Regions from separate parts of the Arthrobacter sp. NPDC093139 genome, predicted to be linked through region 1. Evidence: riboswitches for the same ligand, from Rfam matches in the RefSeq annotation. Region 1 holds a riboswitch; each other region holds the start of a gene.
The links. Region 1 has a riboswitch for cyclic di-AMP ahead of ACIP90_RS01875 (LysM peptidoglycan-binding domain-containing protein). Riboswitches for the same ligand answer to the same signal wherever they lie in the genome.
Positions count from the first base shown of each region.

Region 2: it holds a riboswitch for cyclic di-AMP, as region 1 does, so the genes downstream of both, ACIP90_RS13825 (hypothetical protein) here and ACIP90_RS01875 (LysM peptidoglycan-binding domain-containing protein) in region 1, are expected to answer to the same signal.
Region 3: it holds a riboswitch for cyclic di-AMP, as region 1 does, so the genes downstream of both, ACIP90_RS18980 (M23 family metallopeptidase) here and ACIP90_RS01875 (LysM peptidoglycan-binding domain-containing protein) in region 1, are expected to answer to the same signal.

Region 1 covers NZ_JBIVOO010000001.1:371,705-381,068, forward strand. Annotated here, with positions in the region: partial or broken gene ACIP90_RS01870 (PKD domain-containing protein) at 1-384, shown strand, start outside; gene ACIP90_RS01875 (LysM peptidoglycan-binding domain-containing protein) at 544-1,404, opposite strand; cyclic di-AMP (ydaO/yuaA leader) riboswitch at 1,410-1,611, opposite strand; gene ACIP90_RS01880 (hypothetical protein) at 1,868-2,134, shown strand; gene ppk2 (polyphosphate kinase 2) at 2,174-3,109, opposite strand; gene ACIP90_RS01890 (MarR family winged helix-turn-helix transcriptional regulator) at 3,166-3,582, opposite strand; gene ACIP90_RS01895 (dihydrofolate reductase family protein) at 4,389-5,033, shown strand; gene ACIP90_RS01900 (NAD(P)-dependent alcohol dehydrogenase) at 5,053-6,204, opposite strand; gene ACIP90_RS01905 (hypothetical protein) at 6,308-6,745, opposite strand; gene ACIP90_RS01910 (DUF1345 domain-containing protein) at 7,039-7,722, shown strand; gene ACIP90_RS01915 (type III polyketide synthase) at 7,963-9,150, shown strand; gene ACIP90_RS01920 (class I SAM-dependent methyltransferase) at 9,163-9,364, shown strand, end outside.
Region 2 covers NZ_JBIVOO010000008.1:118,142-127,505, reverse strand. Annotated here, with positions in the region: gene ACIP90_RS13855 (dihydrolipoyl dehydrogenase family protein) at 1-1,229, shown strand, start outside; gene ACIP90_RS13850 (hypothetical protein) at 1,355-1,930, shown strand; gene ACIP90_RS13845 (D-alanyl-D-alanine carboxypeptidase family protein) at 2,014-3,426, opposite strand; gene ACIP90_RS13840 (SixA phosphatase family protein) at 3,570-4,097, opposite strand; gene ACIP90_RS13835 (dodecin family protein) at 4,145-4,348, opposite strand; gene ACIP90_RS13830 (winged helix-turn-helix domain-containing protein) at 4,500-5,369, opposite strand; cyclic di-AMP (ydaO/yuaA leader) riboswitch at 6,141-6,303, shown strand; gene ACIP90_RS13825 (hypothetical protein) at 6,309-7,133, shown strand; gene ACIP90_RS13820 (HAD-IA family hydrolase) at 7,269-7,949, opposite strand; gene ACIP90_RS13815 (VOC family protein) at 7,986-8,363, opposite strand; gene upp (uracil phosphoribosyltransferase) at 8,424-9,059, opposite strand; gene ACIP90_RS13805 (phosphatase PAP2 family protein) at 9,072-9,364, opposite strand, start outside.
Region 3 covers NZ_JBIVOO010000016.1:56,162-65,525, forward strand. Annotated here, with positions in the region: gene ACIP90_RS18950 (helicase-associated domain-containing protein) at 1-566, opposite strand, end outside; gene ACIP90_RS18955 (hypothetical protein) at 577-810, opposite strand; gene ACIP90_RS18960 (cold-shock protein) at 992-1,375, shown strand; gene ACIP90_RS18965 (DUF3027 domain-containing protein) at 1,382-1,918, shown strand; gene serC (phosphoserine transaminase) at 2,001-3,131, opposite strand; gene ACIP90_RS18975 (metal-dependent transcriptional regulator) at 3,460-4,155, shown strand; cyclic di-AMP (ydaO/yuaA leader) riboswitch at 4,289-4,532, shown strand; gene ACIP90_RS18980 (M23 family metallopeptidase) at 4,537-5,361, shown strand; cyclic di-AMP (ydaO/yuaA leader) riboswitch at 5,476-5,669, shown strand; gene ACIP90_RS18985 (C40 family peptidase) at 5,740-6,414, shown strand; gene ACIP90_RS18990 (NlpC/P60 family protein) at 6,516-7,295, shown strand; gene ACIP90_RS18995 (HNH endonuclease) at 7,518-8,018, shown strand; gene ACIP90_RS19000 (molybdenum cofactor guanylyltransferase) at 8,042-8,644, shown strand; gene ACIP90_RS19005 (DUF6457 domain-containing protein) at 8,678-9,028, shown strand; gene ACIP90_RS19010 (molybdopterin molybdotransferase MoeA) at 9,025-9,364, shown strand, end outside.

The DNA.
Region 1 (9,364 bases):
AGCTATACGTGGACGCTGAGCACGGCCGTGAAGTGGGGCGGCGGCATCACCGCCTACACCGGGGTCAACACCACCACGCCGCTGGACAGTACCGTGGCCACCGCCGTCAACTCGAGCTTCACGGCGACCAGCATCGCGGTCGGCAGCATCACCACCGCCAGCAACGGGGCCCTGCTCATCGGCGGGCTCGGGTTCGACAGCTCCAGCCCGGCAGCCACTGCTCCCACGGGCTGGACCGAGCGCTGGGAAACCACCGGCGGCCAGGTCGCGGAGCAGGCTGACAGGACCCAGGCCACCGCCGGCGCCGCCGGCACCGCCACCTGGACCTTCAGCACCGCCAAGGCCGTGGGAGCCTGGCGTACCGCCCTGAAACCGGCAGGTTAACCAGGCCGACACTGCCATGACTTGAGGTAGACAGGCTTGACGGGTCCTCCGGCACTTGTGCCGGAGGACCCGTCGTCGTCAGGCCGGTGCGCAGCCCCGGCAGATGCGACAGTGGCAGGCGCTGCTGCACCTGCCACTGTCTATGCTTGCTCTGACGTTTTAGGCGTTTACCCGCACGAAAGTAGAGCCCCCAAGCCAGGAGGCAGGGTGGACGATGGTTTCGTTGACGCCATTCATGCCGCTGCTGATGGCCTGCCCGCCGCCGATGTAGATCGCAACGTGTCCGGCGCGGATCATCAGGTCGCCGGCCTGCGGCGTGGACACCGGCGTGCCGTACTGGTGGAACTGCAGGGGAGCGAGGTCTCCGACCGACTTGCCGACGGAGCGCAGGGCCTGTTCCACCAAGATGGTGCAGTCCTGTGTGGCGCCCAGTTGTGCCCGGGCTGAAGCCACGAGGGCGGCGCCGACGCCACTGGCCGGAGCAGCCGGTGCCGGCGTGACCGACGACGATGCGTGGTAGATCCCCATGCCGGCCGGCTGGGGTGCCGCAGGCGCAGGGGCGGCGGGTGCCTGCGGTGCTGCTGCAGGCTGTCCGGGACCCGGGATCAGGATCTGGTCGCCGGGATAAATTACCGAGGCCAGCGACAGGTTGTTCTCGGCGAGTACTGCTTCGAGGCTCACGCCGTGGCGTGCTGCGATCGCACCCAGCGTGTCGCCAGGTACAACAGTGTGTGAAGCGCCTGCTACGCCTGATCCTGCTGCGGGTGCCAGGCTTTGGGCGGCCTGGACCTGGGGTGCGGCCTGCACCTGGGCGCTGGTGCTGCCCGTGGCCTCAGGAGCGTAGGTGCCTGCCTGTGCCGGTGCCCCGACTCCGAAGAGCAGTCCGGAGGCAGCAGCGGCTGCTGCCGCGGGCTTAGCTATGGAGGCAGCGTTGGCCTTGAGGGAATAGGACAGGCCCTGAAGGGCGATGGACGTCGTGGGGGTGGCGCGGTGGCGCGCGGACATGGACTTACGTGACATGGTGGATTGCCTCTCCCATGCCTGCGGGGTGAGCTGTCGGGTTCGGGTGGGAGGTCACCCGGTCCTGCCTCCTCGTGAAACGGAGCGCCTGGACTTAACCCCAAGGCCTTGGACACACCAAGGCCGGTAAAGAGGTGGTTCCCCCGTCCCTGCCAGATGTAATTGCGAACGGATCCCGGTCAGCGGCAGGGCTCGGCATTCTGCCCGGGAATGCCCTGCATGAACCGGGGCACCGCTACAGGCTAACCCAGGCTTGCGCCTAAAGTCACATTTCGGTAACGGCAGTTAGGGCTCCGGCGTCTCGAAAACCGCCCTGATTACCACGGCGGGAGTGCCATGCCAAGTCTGGCCGCGAAGTCCTCCGGGTCCTAGAATCGCTGTGGACGCAGCCGGCCAGGGCACCCCCGGACACGCCCGCGGGGGAATCAGCTATTGTTCCAGCGGTGCCGGCGAGGAAGCTGCCATGACGGATATTCAGGGACTCATCAGTGCGTTGCTGCCGGAAGATCTTGCTGTGCTGCAGGACCGCGGCCCGGACCAGCGCCTGGACAGGGACATGGTCGATGCCCTCGACCGGGCCGCGGGTGGGCCTGGGGAGGGCCGAGGCTACTACGTCGTGCGCGGCAGTCTGGCGCCCCTGGAACACCGGAACTATTTCCTTCGGGAAGACGTGGCGGCGGCCATCTTCGCCCCGGCGACACTGGAAGATGCAACCGGGGCGGACGCCTGACCTCCATGCCGCTGGTTCTGCGGTTAGTTCAGGCCGGAGTCAGTCTCCCACGGCCTCGCGGCCCCGGCGTACGATCAGCGGATCCGCCTCGTACACGACTGAGGTGTCCTTTCCCTCGTAGTCGAACTGGTTGAGGAAATAGCGCAGGGCGTTGATCCTGCCGCGCTTCTTGTCGTTGGATTTGATGGTGATCCACGGGGCGTGGTCTGTGTCCGTATGAAGGAACGTTTGTTCCTTGGCATCGGTGTATTCGTCCCAGCGGTCCAGTGAGGCAAGATCCACGGGTGAGAGTTTCCAACGCCGGACAGGGTCGATTTGTCGGATAGCGAAGCGTGTCCGCTGCTCGTGCCTGGTGACCGAGAACCAGAATTTGTTCAGGTGGATGCCGGCGTCGACCAGCATCTGTTCGAAGATGGGGGCCTGGTTCATGAAGGTGCGGTATTCCTCCTCACTACAGAACCCCATCACCTTTTCGACGTTGGCCCGGTTGTACCAAGAGCGGTCGAACATGACGATTTCCCCGGCGGTCGGCAGGTGCTGGACGTAGCGCTGGAAGTACCACTGGCCCTGTTCGCGGTCGGATGGTTTGCCGAGGGCGACCGTGCGGGCCGATCGGGGATCGAGGTGTTCCGTGAAGCGCTTGATCGTCCCTCCTTTGCCGGCAGCGTCACGGCCTTCGAAAACGATCACGTTCCTGCGGCTGTTGTCCTGACCCCAGTACTGGAACTTCAGCAACTCGATCTGGAGCCGGTATTTCTCGATTTCGTATTCGGCACGGGTCATCCGCTCGTGGTACGGGTAATCCTCGCGCCAGGTTTCCACGGCCGAGCCGCCTGGATCGATGAGCTCAGGGTCCTCGCCCTGGCCGCCTGCGACGATATATCCCAAGTCCACGAGGCGGTCGATGGCCTCCCGCAGGTTGTCCCTGACCCACCAAGGATCCTTGGGTGTCCAGGACTGGGATGCCTCCACCATCGGGGCTCCTTAGGCTCGCCGACTCCTTGACGGCATTTTAACAGGGGGTCCCGCTTTTAGCGTGGGATGCGGTCTGCGTTCTTGCACATGCGTTCGAGGACGCTGATGACCATGGCGTATTCATCGGTTCCGATTCCCGCTGTGAGTTCCCGCCTTGTGGCTTCCACCAGACCGGTTGCTTGGGCCTGCAGTGCCCTGCCTGTTTCCGTTAACGTCAGGTAGCCGTCCTGAAGGAACACAAGCCGCCTTCGGACGAGTGATGCCATGTCCCGTTCCTGTGCGTCGCCGCCGCTGGCTTGGTTGAATGGGCGCAGCGCATCCGCCAATTCGGCGGGTGTGGTCGGATCCGAGCTGAGAGTGCTGAGGACCTGCCATTGTCTCCTCGTCAGGCGGAGCCGGGCAAGCGTGGCATCGAGCAGCGCCTCCAGTGCCACGTCCAGCCGCTTGACCCAGTATCCAATAGGCCTGTTCACGTTGCCATAGTGGCAGGTGCCGTTCCACACCTGCAAGGTGGGGGAGTGGGGCGGAGCTTAGTTCCATCAGGGCGTTGGGACGATCCATAAGCCCGCGACGGCGGCGCGCCCCGGCTCGGTGGTCATGCGGGCATGGGCGGACACTGGCCCCGCGCTCAGGTCTAGTTTCACGCTCGTTGTGGTTGCGCAGTCCAGAGCCACCTCATGCGCTGTTCCTCCGCGTCGATCAGGCTGCGAAATGGTAAGCATCGCTTTCGGCGCTCCGATGCAGGCAGCGGTAATTGTGTAGCTTCCCTTTGGTATTCCACTGGCCGAGGTCCGATATCCATCACTTGCCAGGCCGCCTGACCCACCCAACACGAGGCCGTTGGGTCTGGGTCCCAATCGAATGTCCAGCTGAGCCTGGTTCCCTGCCTGAATTTCGGCAAGCCCGGGGTCGGGCATCGGCGGGGAAGGAGGCGCCGGCTGGGACGATCCGGCGCTGGTGCCGGTCAGAACCGGCTCTTCGTCCGGGTACTCACAGGCACCTAAAGACGCCCCGATACTAATCAAAACCAGCAGAAGCGCGTTGGCCCGCCACGAACGATTTCCCCCAATTATTGGCATGCCCGAAGCTTATTGGCATCCGAGGAGAAAGCAATGGACATCGCAGATGAGGGTGTCGAGTGGCAACGACCTCCACGGAACCACCTACGAGGCGACCGTGACGGTCTCGCCCTCCCCAAGCTCCCGCAAGTGTGCTTGTCTGTAGCAAGTTGGTGGATCCAGAAGGGGTCCGCGGCTTCTGTCCGACGGGGTGACACGATATGAGGCTAACGACCACGACCAATATCTCGGTGGATGGTGTGATGCAGGGGTTGGGCGGACCTGACGAGGTCCGCAGCGGCGGCTTCGAACGCGGCGGATGGGCTATACCACTTCTCGACACCGAAACGGGGGACTACCTCAACCAGATCTATGGCAGTGCGGCCGCGTTCCTCTTTGGCCGGCGGACGTACGAGATTTTCGCTGGCTACTGGGGAGCAATGGCCGATCCGAGCACCAACCCCATTGCCTCTGCCCTGAACAGCCGGCCAAAGTACGTGGTGTCGACCAGCCTCGCGGACCCGCAGTGGGCAGGCACAACTGTCCTGCGCGGCGACGTCGCCACGGCCGTGCGTGATCTGAAGGCGCGTCAAGACGGGGACCTGTTGGTACCGGGCAGTGGTGCCCTCGTCCGGTGGCTGTTGGCCAACGGCCTGGTGGACCAGCTCGACTTGGTCACCTATCCCGTCGTCGTCGGCCAAGGCACACGGCTGTTCCCTGATTCCGGCCCGGACCTCGCGCTCGATCTGGTGAACTCACGGAGCACGTCCCGGGGCATCACCATCCAGACCTATCGGCCCCTCGGTCGTCCAGAGTACGCGACGTCCACTGTCGACCCCTCTCATTCTGGGAGCGGGACTTATTGAAGCGAATAAATTCTTGCCCTCACGCGTCCGCCTTGGCCGCCGGCGCCGGGAGACTCTTGGTGTCCAGGACAAACCGGTACTTGACGTCGCCGGCAACCATCCGGTCATAGGCATCGTTCAGCTGTGCCGCGGAGACAATCTCTATATCGGAAACCACTCCGTGCTCGGCACAAAAGTCCAGCATCTCCTGCGTCTCAGCGATGCCTCCGATGTATGACCCGGAGTACGCGATCCGGCGGCGGCTCAGTGTCCAGGGATTGACCGGCGGCATGGGCTCAGAGGGCAGGCCCAGCTGGAACAGGGCCCCCTCCAGGCGAAGAGTCCGAAAGTATGGGTCGAGATCATGCGGAGCCGCTACGGTATCGATAATAACGTCGATACTGCCCTCGGCCGCCGCCATGGATGCAGCGTCCTTGGACAGAACAACGTCGTCGGCCCCCAACTCCTTGGCCGCCGCGATCTTGACCTCTGAGGTTGTGAAGACCTTCACCTCGGCCCCCATTGCTTTGGCAAGCTTCACTGCCATGTGTCCGAGCCCGCCGAGCCCCACAACACCAACGACGTCACCCTCCTCAACACCGAAGTGCCGCAGGGGGGAATATGTGGTGATACCTGCGCACAACAAGGGAGCAACGGCGGCAGGGTCCAGGTTGGTTGGGACACGGAGCACGTATCGCCTGTCCACGACCACCGAGGAGGAATAACCGCCCTGAGTGATGGCTCCTTCATTTCTCGGGTCGGCTGCACCGTAAGTACTGACGACGCCAGTCTCGCAATACTGCTCAAACCCATCCAGGCATCTTTCGCATTCGCGGCAGGAATCGACCATGCATCCTACGCCCACCAGCTGACCAACAGAGAGGTCGTCGACGGCGGAACCCACACGGCTAACACGCCCAACAATTTCGTGCCCGGGAATAAGCGGATACTTGGGGGCGCTCCATTCTCCCCGCGTAGCGTGCACGTCGGAGTGGCACAGTCCGCAATATTCGATCGCAATCTCAACGTCGTCTTCCTTGGGCGAACGCCGGGCAACGGTCAACGGGACGAGTCCGCTGTTACTGGACCGTGCGCCGTAACCGGAAGCCAACCGCTGTTCGTGCCCCTCGCGGCCATCGACAGGGGGCAAGGACTTGGCAAGGGGCGGTGAGCTGGAGTGTCCAGGAGTCATAGTGCGACACTACTCCCGGCATGCGGGAGTTTTCCAATTTCTGTGACGATTGTCAGCAATCTACAGGTCGGGCTGCCCCGCGACTGGTGGCATGCCTTGCCCATCAGCGGGGAAGCGCTGCCAGGGACGACGCTGCCAGGGCATGGCGCGGACGGCCGGCGAGGGCCTCCTGCAGGCGCGGAAGGTGCTGCTCGATGTCCTGCACAATGGATGCCACTGCAGCGACATCCCTCAGGGCCAGGGCAAGCTCCAGTTCGCGGCACAGCTGGTTCATCCGCAGGGCGCCGGCGAGCCACGACGTCGTTTTCAGGCTAAGCGAGGCATCCATGGCGATGTCCCGGTCCCGGACAGTAGCCGTGCGGACGATCCGGTCAACGCGCCGGGGGAGGAGGGCGGTGTACTCCGCGGCGAAGGACTCTGCGACCTCCCATGAGGACTCTGCGGCGAGCTTCTCGAGGTGTTGTGCATCCAGTGCCGGCTTCGGACGCTCACTTTTGATTTCATGCTCATGTCTCATCGCTGTCGCTTTGGCTGCTGTCATGGCGCATTTGCCTTCCGGTGGGGCCCCCTCCGCCGCGTGCTTGGGGGGCTACAGGCGACGAAGGGGACGTGTTGGCGTAGCCTGTCAAACCCGGATCACTCCATGCCTGTGCAGGCCAGGTCGACAATGCTGCGAAAGACCGGCCTTCATTACCGGTACCAAACAGACTGCACTCCCAACCTCAAGGACCTCACCATCGTTGATCAATAGTTGATCAAGATAGATCCGGTCCTGATGCGCCCCAAATGGCAGGTTCACGCTGAAGTCGTGACGGGTTGGCTAGAGTACACGTCATGGACTTGCCCCCTCCAGCACTGCCAGCCGGAGTCATCAGGCGCAGCAGGCTTCGCTTCGTGGTCATGGTGCTTTCCGGGATGGCAGCCGCGTTGGCTGCCGGTCTTTCCGGGCACTGGATCGAAGCCCCTGCCATAGGGTGGGCCGTGGCGTCGCTGACCTACGTGGTGTGGGTGTGGGCCGTGATCGGACGGCTTGACCCTGCGGGGACGCGCCTCCATGCGGTAACAGAAGATCCTTCCCGCGGTGTCACCGATCTGCTCATTCTCGCTGCCAACTTTGCCAGCCTGGCGGCAGTCGCCGCCGTCGTGATTGATTCACATCGTGGCGCTTCAAGCGGCAGAGATGAGGTGGGCGCCGGGTTGCTCGCTCTCTCCGGCGTGGCGTTGTCGTGGATGCTGGTCCAAACGCTGTTCACCCTGCGCTATGCAGAGTTGTACTACGACCCGGAAAAGCGTGGAGAGGAGCCCGGCGGCATCAACTTCAACCAGGAGCGCCCGCCCCAGTATTCGGATTTCGCCTACGTGGCCACCAGCCTGGGCATGACTTACCAGGTTTCTGACACCAACCTGGAGAGCCACAGGATACGGGCCGAGGCGCTGAAGCACGGGCTCCTGTCCTATCTTTTCGGGACGGTCATCCTCGCCGCCACCGTCAATCTGCTCATTGGTCTGGCGGGCTAGCGACCAAAAGGCAAGTAGTCCAAGGATCAACTGGCGGTCGGATCCGAGGCTGAGCGCCAACGAAAAGGCAAGACTCTGGACTCCGGCGGGAGAGGGCCTCAAAACCATTAGTTTACATAATGTGCATTATCGGCGTTATACGAGCGGGAGTAGAAGTACCTCTTGACCCGTTCGGAACGCGGCGGCGACCAGCGGCGTGATCCATTGTCTTAAGTGGCGCTCTCGTTAAGAATGAAACCCATGACGGTCTACGTGAGAGCCCTCGAGACAGCTGTTCCGCCTACGATGCTCATCCAGACGGAGGCCCGGGACGTTTTCGCCGCCCAGCCCGGCCTGACGAGACTCGGCTCACGGCTGGTGGCCACCTGCTTCGACTCGGCCGCGATCGACACACGCTACACGGCCGTCCAGGAACTGACGCTGGATTCACGCTCCGACGACCCGAAGTTCTTCGACCCCGCCACGCGCCTGCTCCGGAGCCCCAGCACGAAGGAACGCAATGACCTGTTCGCCCGTGAGGCAACCAAGCTCTTCATCGAGGCCGCTTCCTCCGCCGTCTCCAACTGTGCCGGCTTCGATCCACTTGACATAACTCATCTGATCACGGTTTCCTGCACCGGGTTTTTCAACCCCGGCCCGGACTACAAAATCGTCCGGGCGCTGGGGCTCAGCCCTGCGGTGCAGCGCTACCATCTGGGTTTCATGGGATGCTACGCCGCATTCCCCGCACTCCGGGCAGCGAAGTCGTTCTGCGAGGCGGACCCCGAGGCGGTAGTCCTCGTCGTGTGTGCGGAGCTCTGCTCGCTGCATGTCCGCACCTCCAACGATCCCGACACCATCATGGGCTCGGCGCTCTTCGCGGACGGCGCCGCCGCCGCCGTCGTGACCGCGCGCGAGGTACCCGAATCACCGGCGCTCCTGCAGCTGGACCACTTCGAAACTGTCCTGACGCCGGTCGGTGAGGATTCCATGGCCTGGAACATCGGCGACGAGGGATTCGAGATGGTCCTGGGCAACTACGTCCCGCACATCATCGACGACCACATCATCGGTGCCCTGGAACCGCTGCTGGCCAGGGACGGTTCACTCAGGGAACTCCCCTACCGGGACATCACGCACTGGGCCATCCATCCCGGCGGCCGCAGCATCCTGGACAAAGTGCAGTCCCGGCTGGGCCTCACCGATGAACAGCTCATCCCCGCCCGCGAAACCCTCCGCAACTACGGCAACATGAGCAGCGCCACAGTGCTTTTTGTGCTCCGGCACATCCTCGACCTTCCGCCGCAGAGCCGGGACGAACGCATCTGCTCCATGGCATTCGGGCCCGGGCTAACGGTGGAGACAGGGCTGTTCACGAGGATCGGCAAGCCCCTGGAAGCGCCGGCAGACCCCCGGCTCGCGGACGAAGCCGAATCGTCCCTGGCCTGACCCGCCGTGGGCATGCTCGGCGCGCGAGACGCCAACGCTGTTGAGGACATGGACCGGCCCGACTGCGATCCGGAGCGCCTCGACCGCACCTACCGCCAGTTCGCACTGGTCAACCGTGCCATTTCGGGCTGGCATGGCCTCTACCGCAGCAGGCTCAGGCCGCTGCTGTCGCCTGCCGCCCCGGCCACGCTGCTGGACATCGGCTGCGGCGGCG
Region 2 (9,364 bases), on a different contig from region 1:
TCACCCGCACCCTGGATGCCGCAGCCGTCCTCGAGCGCCGCGACTCCTTCACGTCGCACTGGCAGGATGACAGCCAGGTGGAATGGGTGGACGGGGCCGGCATCGAGCTGCTCCGCGGCACCGGCCGGATCACCGGCCCGCGGACCGTTGACGTGGCCGGCCGCGACGGCAACCCCTACAAACTCACGGCGCGTCACGCCGTCGTACTGGCCAACGGTTCGACGCCGAACATCCCGCCTATTGATGGGCTGTCCGGGGTCCAGTACTGGGGAACGCGCGAGGCAACCTCGGCTAACGAGGTGCCGGAGCGCCTTGCCGTCCTGGGAGGAGGCGTGACCGGCACGGAACTGGCACAGGCCTTTTCCCGACTCGGATCGGCCGTCATCCTCGTGACCCGCAGGGGCCTGCTGGGCACTTTCCCTGAAGAGGCCAGCCGGCTGGTGGAGGCAGGACTGCGTGCCGACGGCGTGGAACTCCACCTGAACACCAATACGCGAAGCGTCAGCCAGAACGACGACGGCTCGCTCACCCTGACGTTCGACGACGGCGACTCCCGCTCCGTGGACCGGCTGCTCGTCTCTACCGGACGGCATCCTGCCCTGGACGGACTTGGCCTGGAAAGCGTGGGGCTTGCGGCCCTCGACGGAAAGCCCCTGACGCTCAGCACCGACTCGACCGGACTGGTCAAGGCCGCTGCCGGAACTGACGACGGACCCTGGCTGTACGCCATCGGCGACGCGGCCGGCAAGGCGCTCCTCACGCATCAGGGCAAGTATGAGGCCCGGGCCACCGGTGCCGCCATCGCAGCCCGGGCCAAGGGCGAACTGCAGGGCACGCCCGATGCCTGGAGCCGCTACGCACAGACCGCCGACGAGCATGCCATTCCCAGTGTGGTGTTCACCGACCCCGAAGTCGCGAATGTTGGCCGCTCAGTGGAGCAGGCGAGGAAGGACGGCTACAACGTCTCTTCCGTGGAGCTGCCCATCTCCGTTGCCGGCTCATCCCTTCATGCTGAGAATTACCAGGGCTGGGCGCAGCTCGTGATCGACGAGGACCGGAGGGTCCTGCTCGGCGCCACGTTTGCCGGACCGGACGTCGCCGAGTTGCTGCACGCGGCGACCATAGCGGTAGTCGGCGAAGTCCCGCTCGAGCGGCTGTGGCACGCCGTCCCCTCCTACCCCACGATCAGCGAAGTCTGGCTGCGGCTCCTGGAAAAGTACGGTCTCTGACGTCCGTGTGAACTGACGGGTGGACCGTCAGGCGTGCAACCCCGGGCGGGCCCTTGACCAAAGTCTTTATCAATCCTGCGCGGCTACGTCCTGACGTAGCCGGATCCTCAGGGATGATTAGTCCCATGAGCCACATGGGTAACAGCGGGAAGGTCGCCGCCGGGGCGTTCCTCGCTGCCCTCGGCATGCTGGTGCTGACGGCCATCACCCTTGAGGCAGCTGTGCTGCTGACATTCCTCGGACTCGTTGCAGTGGGCTACGTGGCTTCGGTGGCGGAGGCCTTTTCCCGGCGACGCCACCTCGCCCTGCTGGCGGGTGCCGCGGGCACGAGCCTGTTCATCGGGTGCACCATCGCGTTCCTGCGAATGTGGGGGCTGGCGTTCAATCAGGATCCGGCCGCCCTTGATGCGGGGGTGGCCACGACGGATTCGGACATCTACTTTTACTTGGCTGTCGCATCCGGAACGCTCACGCTTCTGGTGCTGTTCGCCGCCGCGGTCTGGCCGTCACGCGGCCACTCGTGGCGCCGCTCCGGTGCTCCCGTCCGGAGACGTCGCCCGGCGCCGTCGCGCGCTTCAGCCGGCCGCCCGGCGTCGCAACGCCAACCGGCCCAGCGCCAAGCTGCGCAAGCCCAACCGGCGCAGCGGCAGACCGGCAAGACCGGGGCGGCCAGGTCCGCCGCCGGGCGGCCCCGCCGCTGACCCGGCCGCACGCGTACCGCCGGCGACACCGCACGGAATGCGGCTGTCAGCAGGCAGGGAATCCCGGGGTCAGGAGAATACGGTCACCGGAATATGCTGTACGGGCCCCATCCGCTGCCCACCTGCCGGCCGCCGGTGAACTGGTTGGTCCCGAGGCTGTAGTAGAACAGGCGCCCGTCGGTGGCCTTGGCACTAAGCCCCCGGGTTCCCGATCCCAGGAACCCGAACGAGGCATGGGACTGGGCAATGGCATTCCAGCCGCTCCCCAGCTTCCTGCGCGGCTCCTGGACGAACCTGGCCGCGCCGTCCGACCTGTACAGCAGGAGCTCACCCGTTGGCCTCGTGACCAGCAGGTCCTGCCTGCGGTCATTGTCGAAGTCCGCCATGGTCAGCCTCAGTCCTTGAAAGCCGAACCCGATGCGCTGGGGGGCGCCCAGTGCGCCGCCGCCTGGGTTCGGGTAGTAGAGCATGGTGCCGTCGGCTCCTGTTCCCACCACTCCTGGGTAGCGGTGGCCGTTATGCCACTTGCCCACCGTGATGTTCATGGGCTGCCAGCCGCTGGTTCCCACGATGATGGGGCTGAGGAATCCTCCGGATCCTTTGCCGCGGTACACCGTGAGCCTGCCGGTGTTCCACTGGGCCACGATGTCGTTGATGCCGTCAGAGTTCCAGTCCGCGACGAAGCCTGATTTGAGGCCCGTCCATCCGGAACTGCCGATCTTGATGCGTGTGCCGAAACCGCCGCGGCCATTGGCTGGATAGTTCCAGAGGGCCCCGCCGGAGTCGGCGGCGAGCACATCGGCAGCGCTCCTGATGGTGGGCCTGAGCGAGAAGTACTGCTCCATCGTCGGAATGGCGCGGCTCTTCATGTCGATGGCCAGCGCAACCCCCACGTAGCGAAGGTGCCACGGCTCGTATGTGTATCCGGTGATGTGGGTGTAGCCCTGTGGGTACCGCACAATAAACCCGTAGCGGTACGCGTTGGCCGCCACCCAGCGTCCGCCCGGGGTGTCTCCGAAGCAGGCGGCCAGCCCGCAGCCGCCGCCGACGTTTCCCACGTCCATGGCGAGGCCGGTCTGGTGCTCGCTGTGACCGGGCCGGGCGGAGATCTGGTCCGCGTACGCCTGGCCATAGGTCTGGACGTAGTAGTTGTACAGGTCACGCTGGGTGGCATAGGACCTGTAACCGCTGACGACCTCAAGTGAGTGCCCCGCAGCGCGCGCTCCGGTGAACATCTGGTTTGCGGCAGTGGAGACGCCGCGCCGCAGCACGTGACCGGCGCCGTTCCACGACACCAGGTCCGGCGGAACGTACTGCAGCGGGTTCAGCGGCCGGGACTTGTTCACCAGGACCCAGGGGTGGCTCGGAGTCGTCACGACGCTCGTCGACAACTGCTCGCCGGACGGTGCTGCCTGGGCAGCCGGCGCGCCGGTCAGGAACAGAGCAAGAACTACGACGGCGGCCGCGCACCGCCGGGCATGCGCCCGCCACTGCATCCAACCAGAATAAAGCATGGCGGGCCCTTCCCCACTAGACGACGCTGGGGTTAAGCGTACCCGCGTCCCCGCCGGCGTTCGACGCACCGGGGGTCTGGAATTTAGAGGATCAGAGCTGGCACTTGGCCGGCCCGCCCAGGCCGCTAATGTTTGCGCGGAACCTTAAAGTGCGTGATTCGGGCGTCCTGCCCGTCCAGCTCGGCCCACGACTTTTCGGTTTCGAGGACGGTCAGTCCGCTGGTGGGAAAGCGGGTGGCGGCGTCCATGTACGCGTCATGGTTTGAATCGCGGGAGGCCAGGTGCATGGCAAGGTCCTGGACCCCGGGCATATGGGAGATCACCATCAGCGTGGTGACAGTGTCCGGGACGTGGTTTATCACCGACAGCATGCCGAGCGCGGACGCGCCGTAAAGCCCGTCCTCCAGTTTCGGCGTCGGAGCCTTGTCGCCCAGCTCGCTGCATACCCAGGTGCAGGTTTGCCTGGTCCGCAGGGCGCTTGAGCACAGGATGAAGTCCGGGACGATGTTGTGCTTGACCAGCCACTTGCCCGCCAACGGAGCCTCGCGATGGCCGCGCTCTTCCAACGGCCGGTCATGGTCCGCTACGCCGCCGGGCCAGTCGGCTTTGGCATGGCGCATGATGACCAGCCGCTTCTTGTGGTGCCCACTCATGGACTCACCCTACTACCCGGGCCGGCGGCAGGCCGGGCAGTGCCCGCTCAGTCGTCCAGGACGAACGTCACTTCCAGCACCACATGCCAGGCGACCACCTGGCCGTCGGTGATTTCGACTTTCTGCTCCTTGACCCAGGCGCCGGAGACACCGCGAAGTGTCTTGTTGGCGCGGGCGATGCCTTCCTTGATGGCGTCGTCAAAAGAGGTTTTGGAGTTTGCGCTCAAGGTGGTGATGCGTGCGACAGACATGGTCTTCCTCCTGGTGGCCGGACGGACGATCTGAGCCTACGCCGGACCAGGAAAAGTCAACAGGGTCCAAGCAGCCGCCCCCGGCGGCACATGCAAAAGCGCCCGCCCCTCGATCGAGGAACGGGCGCTGCGAGGATCCGCGAAGGGGAAATTAGATCGAGTATTCCGGAGCTGCCCAAACGATAACCTCGGGGTGCTCGTAGAAGCGGTAGCCCTGGCCGCGGACGGTGCGGACGGTGTTGGCGAGGCGGCCCAGCTTCGAGCGGAGGCGGCGGATGTGGACGTCGATGGTGCGCTCGTTGGGCACCTCTTCCGCGTTGCGCCACAGGCCTTCGAGAAGCTCGTCGCGGCCCACCGTGCGTGTGCCGTTCTCGACGAGGTAGTTGAGGAGCTCGAACTCCTTGAACGTCAGGTTCAGGGATTCGCCGTCAAGGTGCACTTCGCGGCGGGCGAGGTCGATCAGGACACCGGACGGGCGGGGATCCTGGGCCGGCTGCAGCCGGGTGGTTTCCGTGCGCTGCCGGGAGTTCACCGTCGGGTCGCCAAAGGTGGAACGGACGACGTCGAGCGCGGAACCGGGCGCGCTGGCCGGCGCCACTGCAACGGCAGCGTAGCTCTCAGCGCCGGAAACCAGCGACTGGGCGTAAGCCCGGATTTCCTGCGCCAACTTGGCAATGGAGGTGCCGGCAGCTGCGGCGGTTTCCTCGTCGATCCCCATGTACAGAACAAATCCGCGCGCCACGTTGTCGTTCTGCACCGGCCGGACGGTGGCGCCCGGCGCCGGAGCCACGACGGGCGTGGGGGCGGTCATCGGTGCGGCTTCTTCAGTCTGGACAGCGCGGAGCTGGCCGTAGGAGTTGGGGTTGTACCCCTGGGGGGCGTAGCCCGGCGCGGGAACGGCGGAGCCCTGGCCGGCGGGGAACGCCGGGCGGGCGCCAAAACCTTGGCGGTGGCCTGACGCCTGGCCAGGCTTGTTGGCGTTACGGACGGAGATGTGGACGTATCCAGATGCAACTGACATGAATGCTTACCTCAATGTGAATGGCCGTCATCGCGGCTCGAATGCTTGGTTCCCGCAATGAGTTCTGGGGAGGGCGCCCGACGCTGGGCTCTGGGGGCGAATGCCTAAAAACTTTGTGGGGTGGAAAGTTAGGCGTGCATTCGACAACAGCGCATGTCGACAGCAGCGGGTGTGCTGGGCCAATAATCTGCGGCTGCAGGTGCTGTTGAGTTCTTGTTCACATTGGAAGTGTGCAACGTAACAATGAGAACTTGCAAGTAACAATGGGTCGCTCGGTCCGCATCGTGAGACGAAACGCACGATTGTGGGCCAAATCACAACTTTGAAGACTTCAGACTTTGTCGACGTTTTTCCAGAACGAACGTTCAGAAAGACCATTTTTCCGAATTATCTGCACGAAACTCCCTGTTTGCCGACGATTATTCGACCAGCTCAATTCTGCCGGAATTAGGCGGCAACGAATCGCCAATTGTCCAGCTATGACGCGGGCCGAACGGAAAATTTTGGGTAGGGCATTCTTTCCCCGGTCGGGTCAAGCGGGCCGGGGGTACCGCGCCGCTCGGCCTACGCGGACCAACGACGCCCTTGGGCTGGGATTCACAGCCGGAGGCCGGACCGAGTTCACCGTCAGCCTGCCCGCGCAGCACTTCGCGCAAGGTGACGCGCCGATGTCGTGATGGCCGTTACCTAAATGTGACTTAAGCGTGAGCCTCCTGTACGGTCGATAAGGTGCGGCCATCATCTGGGCCGCATATCCGGATGGACGCCCAGCTCTGCCGCTTCCCGGATTCCGCTTGACCAGGCAGAGGCGGGGGAACCAGAGTCCCGGGCAATCCGCATCAGCCCTTGGGGTGAAGCCGACACGTGTGTTTCCGTGCGGCCGGATGACCTCATCCGAACCCGACAGCTAACTCCGCAGGTGTTGAGAGGCAATCCACCATGTCTGAATTCAAGGTACCAACGCGCCCTGATCGCGATCCAAAACAGTCCCGGCAGCAGATTTCACGCCACCGCGCCGAGCCCGCCCGCCCCGTATCAGCCTGGGGCCGTCTCACCGCCAACATCCCGTCGTTCGGCCGCCGCGCAGCCGTTGTGACCACAGCCTGCGCCGTCCTGATCGGCGTCGGTGCGGCCGGCCAAGCGGCCGAGCAGGCCACCCCCGCGGCAGCGCCTGAGGCAGCAGCGGCAACAACTGAAGCCCCGCCGACGCTCAACTTCGACAAGACGCTGATCTCCGCCCTGCCCAGCCCCACAGCTGCCCCAGTGGCACCCCAGTCCGTTGCCAAGCCGGCGGCGCCCAAGGCTGCACCTGCTGTGAAGGCCGCACCCAAGGCCGCCGCCAAACCGGCGCCCGCCAAGGCTGCTGCCGCCAAACCCAAGGCCGTCGCACCGGCCGTAAAGGCCGCCCCGGCCAAGGTCGCCCCGGCGCCCAAGCCGGCGGCTCCTGCGGCAGTGAACGACCCCGCCGGCGCGCAGGCCTATGCCGCCAGCAAGCTGTCCTCGCACGGCTGGGCAGCGGACCAGATGCAGTGCCTGAAGAAGCTTTGGACCAAAGAGTCCGAATGGCGCACCACTGCGACGAACCCCAGCAGCGGGGCCTACGGTATTGTGCAGTCCCTGCCCGCCGAGAAGATGGCTAGCTCCGGGGCCGACTACCGCACCAACTACCGCACCCAGATCAACTGGGGCCTGGGCTACATCAAGGAGCGCTACGGCTCCCCGTGCGCTGCGCTGAACTTCCACTACGCCAACAACTGGTACTAAACCGGCACCAGTCTGAGAACGTGCCAGGCATTTCTGCACCGGTTTGAGCGTCCGAGGGGCCCGGGATCCACGTGATCCGGGGCCCCTCGGCGTCGGTGCAGCATGCTGCGGGCGGGAAAGTGGTGCAGAAATGCGTCAGAGCAGGAAGGAAATGACCCGGCGTCCATCCTCGTCGGCTCCCACCGAGGCTGTGACAGCGGAGTAGTCCGGGATGTGCGGCACACCGTCGGGCACGACGCCGGTGTTCGGGCCCACCGCCACCGTCCGGATTCCGGCCGCCAGGCCTGCAGCTATGCCGGCCGGCGCGTCCTCGAAGACCACGGCATCCGCAGGCTCCACGCCCAGCAGCTCCGCGGCGCGCAGGTACCCCTCGGGATGCGGTTTGCCGTGGGTGACAAGGTCCGCCGTGACGGCCGTGCCCGGCATGGCCAGACCCGCTGCGCCCATGCGGACGTCCGCCAGCACGCGGTCGGCTGACGTCACCAATGCCACCGCATCGGCTGGCAAGGCGCGCAGGAGTTCAGCAGCCCCCGGCAAGGCGACAATGCCTTCGGTCCGGACGCGCTCCATCGCACCGAGTTCAGCGGTGAGTGCAGCAACATCTGCACCGGCGGGGGCAAACCGCCGTACGGTGTCCCGTGCCTGCACGCCGTGGGACGTCCTCAGGATCTCTGTGATGTCCAGACCATAGCGCGCGGCGAACTCACCCCACACCTGTTCCACCACCGCCGTGGAATCAACCAGTGTGCCGTCCATGTCAAAGAGAACGGCACGGGCAACCAGGGCGGTGGAGACGGATTCGGCAGGAAGGTTCATGGATCCATCCTGCCTCATGGAGGGCAGGGCGGACGTCTAGCCGTTCGGCCGGTGGGCCATGTACTGCACCGCCCACTTGTTGCCGTCGGGATCGGCAAAGTAGACAAAGTGGCCCCAGTCCTGGACGTCGACGTCACTGACGTCCACGCCGTTGGCCTTCAACTGCTCGTGGGCTTTGTGGATGTCGCTGACCACAAGCTGGAGGCCGGGTGCTGTACCGGGAGGAGCGTCGTTGAGGCCCTCGCCGATGGCAATCGAGCAGCCGGAGCCCGGAGGGGTCAGCTGCACGAAACGGAGACCGTCCATTGGCCTCTCGTCGTAGTCGGCGTTGAAGCCGACCTTGTTGACGTAGAAGTCCTTTGCGCGGTCTACATCGGACACCGGGACAAAGACGAGTTCAAGTTTCCAGTCCATGGTGCACAGGCTATCCCGGAGGCAGAACCATCCGGAAGGGTGCGGGCAGGGTAGCCGAAGTCAGTGGGCGATGCCGTACAGGCGGTCACCGGCGTCGCCCAGCCCGGGCACGATGTAGGACTTCTCGTTGAGTTTCTCATCAATCGAAGCCAGCACGATGGTGACGTTGGCGTCGGAGAGCTCTTCCTCGAGTTTGGCCAGGCCCTCAGGGGCGGCCAGCAGGCAGATGCACGTCACGTCGGAGGCTCCGCGCTTGAAGAGGAACTTGATGGCCTCGCGCAGCGTGCCCCCGGTGGCGAGCATCGGGTCCAGAACGAAGATCTGCCGGTCCGTGAGGTTTTCCGGCAGCCGTTCGGCGTAGGTGATGATATCGAGGGTTTCCTCGTCGCGGGCCATGCCGAGGAAACCGACCTCGGCCGTGGGGACCAGTTTGGTCATCCCTTCGAGCATGCCCAGGCCCGCCCGGAGAATCGGTACAACCAGCGGCGTGGGCTTGGTGAATGCGGTGCCGACGGTGGTGGCAATCGGGGTCTCGATGGTGACAGGCTCGGTGCGGACGTCTCGGGTTGCCTCATAGGCGAGGAGGGTGACGAGCTCCTCGGTCAGCTGGCGGAAAACTGGGGACGATGTGTTCTTATCCCGCAGGACGGTGAGTTTGTGGGCGACCAGCGGGTGGTCCACGACGAGAGTTCGCATGGGTCAAAACTATCACCCGGAAGGTGGCCTCCCGCCGCGGCTTCCGCCGCCTGCGGCAGTGCCGCCGGAGCCTTTCTCCGCTTGGGATCCCCCTAGGTCGGAGGACTCCTTATCCGGCATGCGGGCCGGGTGCTCGAAGGTCGGGGCGGGACCTGCATGCTCACGGCGCCGGATGACGTGGAACAGCCGGTGTGCCAGGATCACCATGCCGACCCACGCGAAGCCGAGCAGCCACGCCGCCATCACATCGGTCAACCAGTGGTGCCCCAGGAAGACCCGGCTCAGGCCCATGGCGATGATGAACA
Region 3 (9,364 bases), on a different contig from region 1:
AGCGCCGCCTCCATCGGGGTGGTGGCGGGCTGGATCGCGGCACCGCTGCGGTGCAGTTCGCCGACCAGCTGGACGACGCGCTGGGCGAAGGCTGGCTGCAGCCGGACCAGTTCCGTGTAGCTTCGGCCCAGCCCGGCGGGATAAATTCCCACGACATCCTTCAGGGAGCCCACCGGCAGGTAGAAACGCTGCCGGTGGGCGGAAGGGCTCGCGGTGTGAGGGGGCTCGGCACGGTGGACCAGCGCCAGCTCCTGGAGCGACAGCAGGATACGTTCAACGGCGGCCAGCGAAGAGCCTGCGATCAGTTTCTTGACACCTGCTGCCGACGCACTGTGCCCGGTATCGGTGTTCGTGCACAGGTGAAGGGTCTCCAGCACCTGCATTTGGGGCCGGTTGAGGCGCTCCAGGGCCCGCTGCACGCTGACCCGCGCACTGGCACGTGCCGCCAGCGCCGCGAAATCGGGTACGCCCGGCGAAATGAGATCCGGCCGCGCAGCGAACAGGGCACGCAACGACGCGTCGCTGCGTGCCTCCAGTTCCTTGCTGAGCGCACGAATAAGGGACATCAGTCCAACGTTACCGCCCGCCGCCGTTTCCTGCCCGGCGCCGTGCTGCAATGCTGTCGATCACCAGCACGAATACCAGGATGAAAGCGAGCGGAAGCCCGTAGAGGGCAGCGGACGTGATCGGGGCCGGAGCGGCCTGGCCGCTGTACGCCATCGCCATCACCGTTCCCACGGACGCCAGGGAAAGCACTGCCAGAACCGCTGCGGCGACCGTCAGGGGACGCCGGAAACGCGTGGGTATCATGCCGTAACGCTAACAGTCCGGCGGCGGCTGCGCCTCAAAGCAGGAATCCCAAGCCAGTCAGGATAACCTTGAGGTAGCAGACCAACATGAACCAGGCAGTCATACCCTGAACCCGCACACCGGTGCGGATGCGGTGATGGCCGGACATGTCTAGACAGTCAGAACGAAGAAGGTTGATTACGTGCCTACCGGCAAAGTCAAGTGGTATGACAAGGACAAGGGATTCGGATTCCTCGCGGGCGAGGACGGCCAGGAAGTGTTCCTGCCCAAGTCGGCGCTTCCCGGGGGCGTCACCGAACTGAAGGCCGGCACACGGGTCGAGTTCGGTGTGGCCGACGGCCGCAAGGGCGCCCAGGCCCTGGGTGTGCGGGTACTGGACAAGACTCCATCCATCGCCAAGGCCAAGCGCCCCAATGCAAGGGACCTCGCGCCTGTGGTGCAGGACCTCGTCACAGTGCTGGACAACCTCTCCGGCACCCTGTCCGCCGGCAAATACCCGGAGGGTAACAAGGGCAAGGCCATCGCCGCCGCCCTGCGTAAGGTTGCCGACGAGCTGGACGCCTAGGTCCCCATGAACCCGGAACCTGAACAGGCCGAATCAAAGGCGGCACCAAAGACTCCCAGGAAGCGTGCCGGTGTCCCGGTCTGGCGCACCGGAAAACCCGACGCCGTCCTCGCGGCTGCCGTAGACGTGGCCAGGACCGCCATCGAAGGCATCGCCAAGGCATCGGAAATCGGCGAACACCTGGCGGCGCGAACGGAGGGTGACCGCCTGGTGACCCACCTCTTCGAATCCAAGCTGCCCGGTTACATCGGATGGCAGTGGTACGCCGTGCTCACACGCAATTCGCGGTCCAAAGTGATCACCGTGAACGAGCTGGGCCTGCTGCCCTCCGAGGACTCGATCCTCGCCCCGGAGTGGGTTCCCTGGGCGGAGCGTGTCCGTCCAGAGGATGCTCAGGACGATGCACTGGCGGACGAAGATGCGCCCCAGGCCGCTGGGGCAGAGGCGGGCACTCCCGGTGCCGGTGCCGCGGAGGAGCCGGACGTTTCCCCGGAGGCAGTCGTAAAGGAATCCGCAAAGGAACCGGCCGGCGAGCAAGGCTGAACGGCAAACGGCGCCGGCCGGGACACGAGCCCGGACGACGCCGTCGAACGCTGATGCTGCCTGTGGCAGCGGCGCGGGGAGGCTACTTCTTCAGCTCGCCCACCACGTAGTCGATGCACTCCAGCAGCGCCGAAACGTCCGCAGGGTCGATCGCCACGAAAGTCGCGATACGGAGCTGGTTACGTCCCAGCTTGCGGTACGGTTCCGTGTCCACAATGCCGTTGGCGCGCAGTACCTTGGCGATGGCCGCGGCATCGATTGAGTCATCAAAGTCGATCGTGGCGATGACGTTGGAGCGTTCCGCGGCGTTGGCGACGAACGGCGTAGCGAACTCGGAGGCCTCGGCCCACTTGTAGATGCGGCCCGCGGAGTCGGCGGTTCGGCCGGCGGCGAAGTCGAGGCCGCCGTTGGAGTTGAGCCATTGCACCTGCGCGTCGAGGGTCACCAGGGTGGCCAGTGCCGGGGTGTTGTAGGTCTGGTTCAGCTTCGAGTTGTCGATCGCCGTCTGTAGGTCCAGGAAGTCCGGGATCCAGCGGCCGCCGGCCTTGATCCGCGCGGCGCGCTCCAGCGCGGCGGGGGAGAAGAGACCCAGCCACAGGCCGCCGTCGGAAGCGAAGTTCTTCTGCGGTGCGAAGTAGTAAACGTCGGTCTCGGCGACGTCTACGTCCAGTCCTCCGGCAGCGGACGTAGCGTCCACCAGGACGAGGGAACCTGCATCCGCGCCGCTCACCCGCTTGACCGGGGCGGCAACACCGGTGGAGGTCTCGTTCTGCGGCCAGGCGTAGACGTCAACGCCTGCCTCTGCCCGGGGCTCGGGGCAGGTTCCCGGCTCCGACTTGATGATGGACGAATCCGCAAGGAACGGGGCCTTGTTGGTGGCCGCGGCAAACTTCGAACCGAACTCGCCGAAGGAGAGGTGCTGGGCCTTCTGCTCCACGAGGCCAAAACTCGCCACGTCCCAGAACGCCGTCGAGCCACCCACGCCGAGGATAACTTCATAGCCCTCGGGGGCGCGGAAGAACGTGCTGAGGCCCTCACGAACCGAACCGACAAGGTTCTTCACCGGCGCCTGGCGGTGGGACGTGCCCAGGAGCGTGGTGGCGGCTGCGGACAGCGCCTCGACCTGCTCGGGCCTGACCTTGGAAGGTCCGGCGCCGAACCGCCCATCCTTGGGCAGGAGGTTTGCTGGGATAGTGATGCTGGTCTCGCTCACAGGGGCTCCAATTTTCGGCATGGACATGCGGATCGGCGGGGACAGTTGGTGACCGGCGGTCAGGTATGGCTGCCCGCGAAGGCCCCCTTTATTCTGCCTGAGACGCGGAAATCCCGGGAACCGTGCCCGTCACAGTCCAGTCATTGAGACGCCGCGGTTTATCCGGAGTAATTCAAAATAGGCTAAGCTTTTGGTTGACGAACAGGCGGACAGTCGGCGTTGCACCGCCGCCGGATTGGGGCCGCGGCGGCTGGATGCCGAGCCGCCAGACGAGGGGCCCGCGGTACCGTGGGAGAACGCAAGTACTGTGCTCGAGGAGCTGAGCTGAATGACGGATCTGATCGACACCACGGAGATGTATCTTCGGACCATTTTGGAGCTGGAAGAAGAGAACATCGTGGCACTGCGTGCCCGCATCGCCGAGCGCCTCCGCCATTCGGGTCCTACCGTCTCCCAGACCGTCGGACGGATGGAGCGGGACGGGCTGGTGGTGGTTACCGGCGACCGGCACCTGGAGTTGACCGAAGTAGGGCGCAAGCGCGCCACCGAGGTGATGCGCAAGCACCGGCTGGCCGAGCGGCTGCTTGCCGACGTCATTGGCCTGGACTGGGCGTATGTTCATGACGAAGCGTGTCGGTGGGAACACGTGATGAGCGAACGCGTGGAACGCAGGATCTACGAGATGCTGGATCACCCCACGGAATCGCCCTATGGCAACCCCATTCCCGGACTGGCTGCGCTGGGCGGCGAGCCGACACGCACCTTTGCCGACGTCGACCTGAACCTGCTGGACGCCATGGGCAGTTATGGCCCGGACTCGAGGGTGACCGTCAGCAGGCTCGCCGAACCGATTCAGGTCGAGCCCGAACTCCTGCAGCAGCTGGACGAGGGCGGGATCCGCCCGGGCGCGACGGTGTCGCTGGAACGGGTCGGGGAGTACATTTCCGTGCGTGTCCCTGGCATCGACGGCGCCCTCGAGTTGCCGCCCGAAGTTGCTGCGCACGTGTTTGTCCGGGTGGCCTGAGTCACGCCGGTGCAGGTTGTCCGACATCAGCTGGCAGGATGACCCACCACTTTTGCACAAGCAAGATAACGGAATTATTACCGCAAGCTTTAATCGCCTATAGTTAAGTCGCAGCGCCGATACCAAAGCGTTACCTGATCCGGAGCCGAACTCTGCCAGCGGATCAGTCGCTCGAAACACCTTCTGGCAGAGGCGGAGGAACCACAACTGGCCGTTCAAAACGGCCTTGGGGTGAAGTCCGCAGCAGCAAGCCACCTTCCACAGACGGAATCTCCGGATACCTCTGTGCCCAAAAAGGCTTGTCATTGCGGACCGGGTCGATCAACTCTCTGACCCGAATCCGACAGCTAACTTCGCAGGCTACCCAGAGAGGAACCGTTCTTGACCATGCAGAATGCCCGGGGCCGCCGCCGCGCTACCGGCTCCGCTGCCGAGCCCCGCACGCCCGTAGCGGTCGCCGCTGAGCGACCCCGCGATGCGCAGCGTCAAGCGCGGAAGCAACGCAGTCCTTTCCGTCAGGTCGCTGACTTCGCCGCTGCCAGCGGAGTCGGGCAGAAGGTCGGCGTGGCCCTTGCCGCCTCGGGCCTCCTGCTGACCGTCACAGTGCCCGCCACGAGCCCGGTCCTGGCCTCGGCCGACCACGGCGCCCCGGCCGCCGCAGGTGCCGCCACGGGGCAGCCAGAGGTCTCCGCCGAGGCGGCAGCCAAGATTGACTTCAGCCGCACCTCCGTTGCGACAGCCGGTGACCCGGATGGCAAGCTCAAGCAGCTCCTGAGCGCCCAGTCCGCCGGCAGTATCAGCCGCGCAGCCTCCGTCGGCAGCCTTGGCATGCCCTTGGCGACCATGGTGAAGTCCTCGCCCTTTGGATACCGCGTGAGCCCCATCACTGGCGGCGCCGGAGAGTTCCACCGTGGCCAGGACTTCGCAGCCCAGTGCGGAACAGAAGTGTATGCAGCGGCCAGTGGCACGGTCACGTTTGCCGGCTGGCACGAGTTTGGCGGCGGCAACAGGGTTGTCATCGACCATGGCAACGGCCTCGAAACCACGTATAACCATTTGTCGTCATCGAGCGTTCAGGTTGGCCAGAAGGTCAGCCGGGGCGACACGGTGGCACTTAGCGGGACCACCGGCGCATCCACCGGCTGCCACCTCCACTTTGAGGTGATGGTCAACGGAGAAGTCGTGGATCCCGAAGGCTGGCTGTAAGCAAAGCCGATGGAGAGCTCTCAGATTCTCGTGACACACCGTGACCTGAATGTGACATTCCCTCCGAACTGTTGTACCGTCTAAACCGCGTCAACTTTTCCGAAGTTGACGCCCTTGAGTGGATTGCCTAACTCTGCCACCGCTCAAGGTCCGTTCGCATTACATCGTCTGGCAGGGGCGGGGGAACCAATTTTGGTCTTCGCAAGAAGGCCTTGGGGTTAAGTCGCAAAGCTTCCCAGGAAGCGGCGCGGCCGGGTGACTCCCATCCGAATCCGACAGCTCACCTCGTAGGCATTGGGAGAGGCTACCTTCGTGTCTTCACGCCACAATCTTGCGCGCCACCGTGCGCAAACGGTTCGTAAGAACCCGCTGGACTCCGTGTCCAAGGCAGTAAGCGCCAATGCAGGCACAGTAGGTCGTCAGGCAGCAGTCATTGCGGCCGCTTCAGGTCTCGTCCTGAGCGCCGGCATGCCAGCCAACGCATCCGACGCCAACATCGGTGTTTCCGCCTCCGCTGAGTCCGGATCCCAGGCGGCACAGCTTGCTGTGACCGCCGCGCCCACCGCAACCGTCTCCTTCGAGCGTCCTGCCGTTACCACCGAGGCAGCCCCCGTCATTGAGACAGTCGCGCCCCAGTCCAGCGACGACACGGCCAGCCCCGAAGCTGCCGTGGAGACCATCGCGGCCAAGGCCGGGAAACTGGTTGACGCCGCAGGCTCGGGTGCAACGTCAGGTCTCGCGGGCATCGCCTACACCGGCATCGGCAGCCCGTACGTCTGGGGTGGCACCACTCCCAGCGGCTGGGACTGCTCCGGCTTCACCCAGTGGGTCTACGCACAGGCGGGCATCAGCATTCCGCGCGTCAATGCGTGGACAGCCATGAAGCCCACGTCGACTCCCGCCCCCGGCGACCTGGTCATGCAGAACGGCGGTGCCCACGTTGGCATCTACGTTGGCAACGGCATGATGATCAGCGCGCTGAACCCCTCGCAGGGCACCATCCTGCATGCAGTGTCCGCCACGGGCACGTCCTCGTTCTACACCCTTCGCTAAAACCCCCCATTCGAGACGATTCGGCGTACCCCCAAGACGCCGGCGCGTCGCTAAACCGCGGCCTGCTACAAGCGGGCCGTGGAACACGAAAGAGAGAAATCATGACTACACGTGCGACCATTGCACGCCACCGCGCCGAGGTCACCAAGACCAACTCGCTGTCCGTCATTGCCAAGGCTGTCGGCGACAACGCCGGCGGAGTAGGCCGTCAGGCTGCTGTTATCGCTGCCGCCTCCGGACTCGTTCTGACCAGCGGCATCGCCGCCAACGCCGCTGAGACCAACGTTCAGCGCGACTCGGCTTCCACGTCCACCCTGGAAGTCCAGTCCTTGGCGTCGGCACCGATTTCGGCTGCATCCAGCATCGCCATCTCCTACGAGAAGCCGGCGATCACCACCACCCCGGCCCCCGTGGTTGAGGCTCCCAAGCCGGTCGTCAACGTCCAGGAAGCCGCGCCTGCCGTGGAAGCCCCGGCCGTGAAGGCTGCTCCGGCAGTTCAGGCCACCGCGAAGGTGGAAGCTGCACCTGTTGCCAACACGTCCTCTGCAAGCGGCAAGGGAGCTGCCATCGCCGCTGCCGCGTACGCCCAGTTGGGCGTCTCGCAGGACTGCACCATGCTGGCCACCAACTCCCTGGCCGCCGTGGGCATCAACTACCACGGCTGGCCGGCAGGCTACCTGTCCCTCGGCCGCACTGTCAGCGCTGCCGAAGCCAAGCCGGGCGACCTCGCCTACTACCAAAACGGCGGCATGGGCCTGGCCCACATCGCTGTCTACGTCGGCAACGGCCAGGCTGTTCACGGTGGCTGGAACGGCGGAACCACCGCGCTGTTCAGCGTCAACGTCGGCTCCGGCCCGGTCTTCATCCGCGTCGGCGGCTAAGCCACGAGCAAAGGCTTAAAAGGACCCCTGCCCCCGCGGCAGGGGTCCTTTTGTCTTAAAACTGCCCGGGCTGAACACCGACACGCCGTGGCCGAATGTTAGGCCGATTCGTCGATATGCGCTAAGAGTGTTTACTCTTGTGGTGTCGATCCATAGCCCGGACATGCAGAGGGCAGCCGGCCCTCGCGCCTCTGCCGGGTGCGGCCGTGAAGAGGTATGCGCATGCGCACGCTCGTTCTTAATGCTGGATATGAACCCTTGGCGGTTGTAACCTTCCGCCGGGCGCTGGTTCTTGTGCTCACAGGAAAAGCCAGCGTGGTTGCCGAAGGTGACGATCCCGTCGTGGGGCCGAAGGACATCATGGGCCGCCCCTCCGTGATCCTCCTGAACCGTTATATCCGGCCGCGCTATAACATGGTCACCGCAGTGAGCCGGCGCGGGGTGCTGCGCAGGGACGGCCACCGGTGCGCATACTGCGGCAAGGCAGCCCACACCATAGACCACGTCCAGCCGAAATCGCGGGGCGGTGCGGATACCTGGGAAAACCTCGTGGCGGCCTGCCTCCGGTGCAATAACGTCAAGGGGGATCACACCCCGGCGGAAATGGGCTGGAAGTTGCGGTTCGTCCCGGCGCCTCCCGTTGGCACCATCTGGCAAATCAAGGAACTGGAGAAGCCGACCCCCGCGTGGGATCCCTTCCTGCTTCCGGAGACGGCCGCCTGACCTGTCCGCACTAGGCTTGGTATGTGTACTTCGATGCAGTCATTCTGGCCGGCGGCCGTTCTTCGAGGCTCGGCGGATCGCCGAAGGCCGAACTGATCTATGAGGGTGAGACCCTTCTGCACCGGTCGATTGCGGCCGCCCGAGGTGCGCGCCGCATCGTAGTCGTGGGCCCGGAAGCCCACGACCTTCCGCCCGGTGTTTTGAGCTGCCGGGAGGATCCGCCGTTCGCCGGGCCTGCCGCCGCGATTGCGGCCGGCCTGGCCCTGCTGGAGTCCCCGGCCCGTCCCGGGGATGATGCCTATGTTCTGGTTCTGGCATGTGACATGCCCCGCGTGGCTGATGCCGTGCATGCCCTTCTGGAAGCGCTGCACGGCGGCGACGGCGTCATGGCAGTTTCCGGCGACGGGCGGCGTCAGCCATTGGCAGGTTTTTACCGCACGGCTGTGCTGGAACGCGCGGTGGAAGAAGCAGCGGCGCGGAACGCTTTGAACCATGGGTCAGTTTTCGCTCTCCTTGCTAGGCTTGACGTACAGGCTGTCACCGTGCCCGCCGGCTCCACAGACGATGTGGATACCTGGGACGATGCCGCCGCATTGGGAGTGGACGCCAGCAATCATCCGGGCTGAACGTCGCAGCCGCAGTTGAGATTGGAGGCAGGCATGAAAAGCCAGGACGAAACGCTTGAGGAGTGGTGCCGTCTACTGCTGCGGGCTTTTGAGCTCGAAGACGTGCAAGTGGATGTCAATGAGGTGCTGTCCCTTGCCGGGGTGGCCGCGCACTCGGTGGTCCGGCCCGCAGCGCCGCTGACCACCTTCATTGCCGGATTTGCCGCCGGGCTCGCCTCAGGTTCGGGCCAGGCGCCTGACTCCACATCGATGAAGGCGGCCATGGACGTTGCCCGTTCCGTGTCCAAGGCCTACTCGGCCGATGAGGCAGGGGATGACTCCTTTCCGCCGGCCGCAGGCAGCTCCAGCAGCGTAGCGGCTCCCAGCGGGACACCGGGGGAATGACCGCTTCCCCCGGACATCCCGCAGCCGAGGCCGCCCAGCCGGCCACCAACCCAGCCGGGAACGCTGCATCGGCCGAGGACGACACAGACGCACTGCCCGCGGACAGTGGACCCGCGGACAGTGGAATCGTGTCCGCGGATCCACCTGCCACGCATGCGGCACACACCTGGGAAGAAGCACGGCAGGCCGCCTTTGACTGCGCTGCTCCAATCCCTGCCGGCCGTGTTCCGCTGCGGGAAGCTTTGGGCAGGACATTGGCGGCGGACATCACCGCGCTGCAGGACATTCCGCACTACGCTTCGTCCGCGATGGACGGCTGGGCCGTCAACGGCAGCG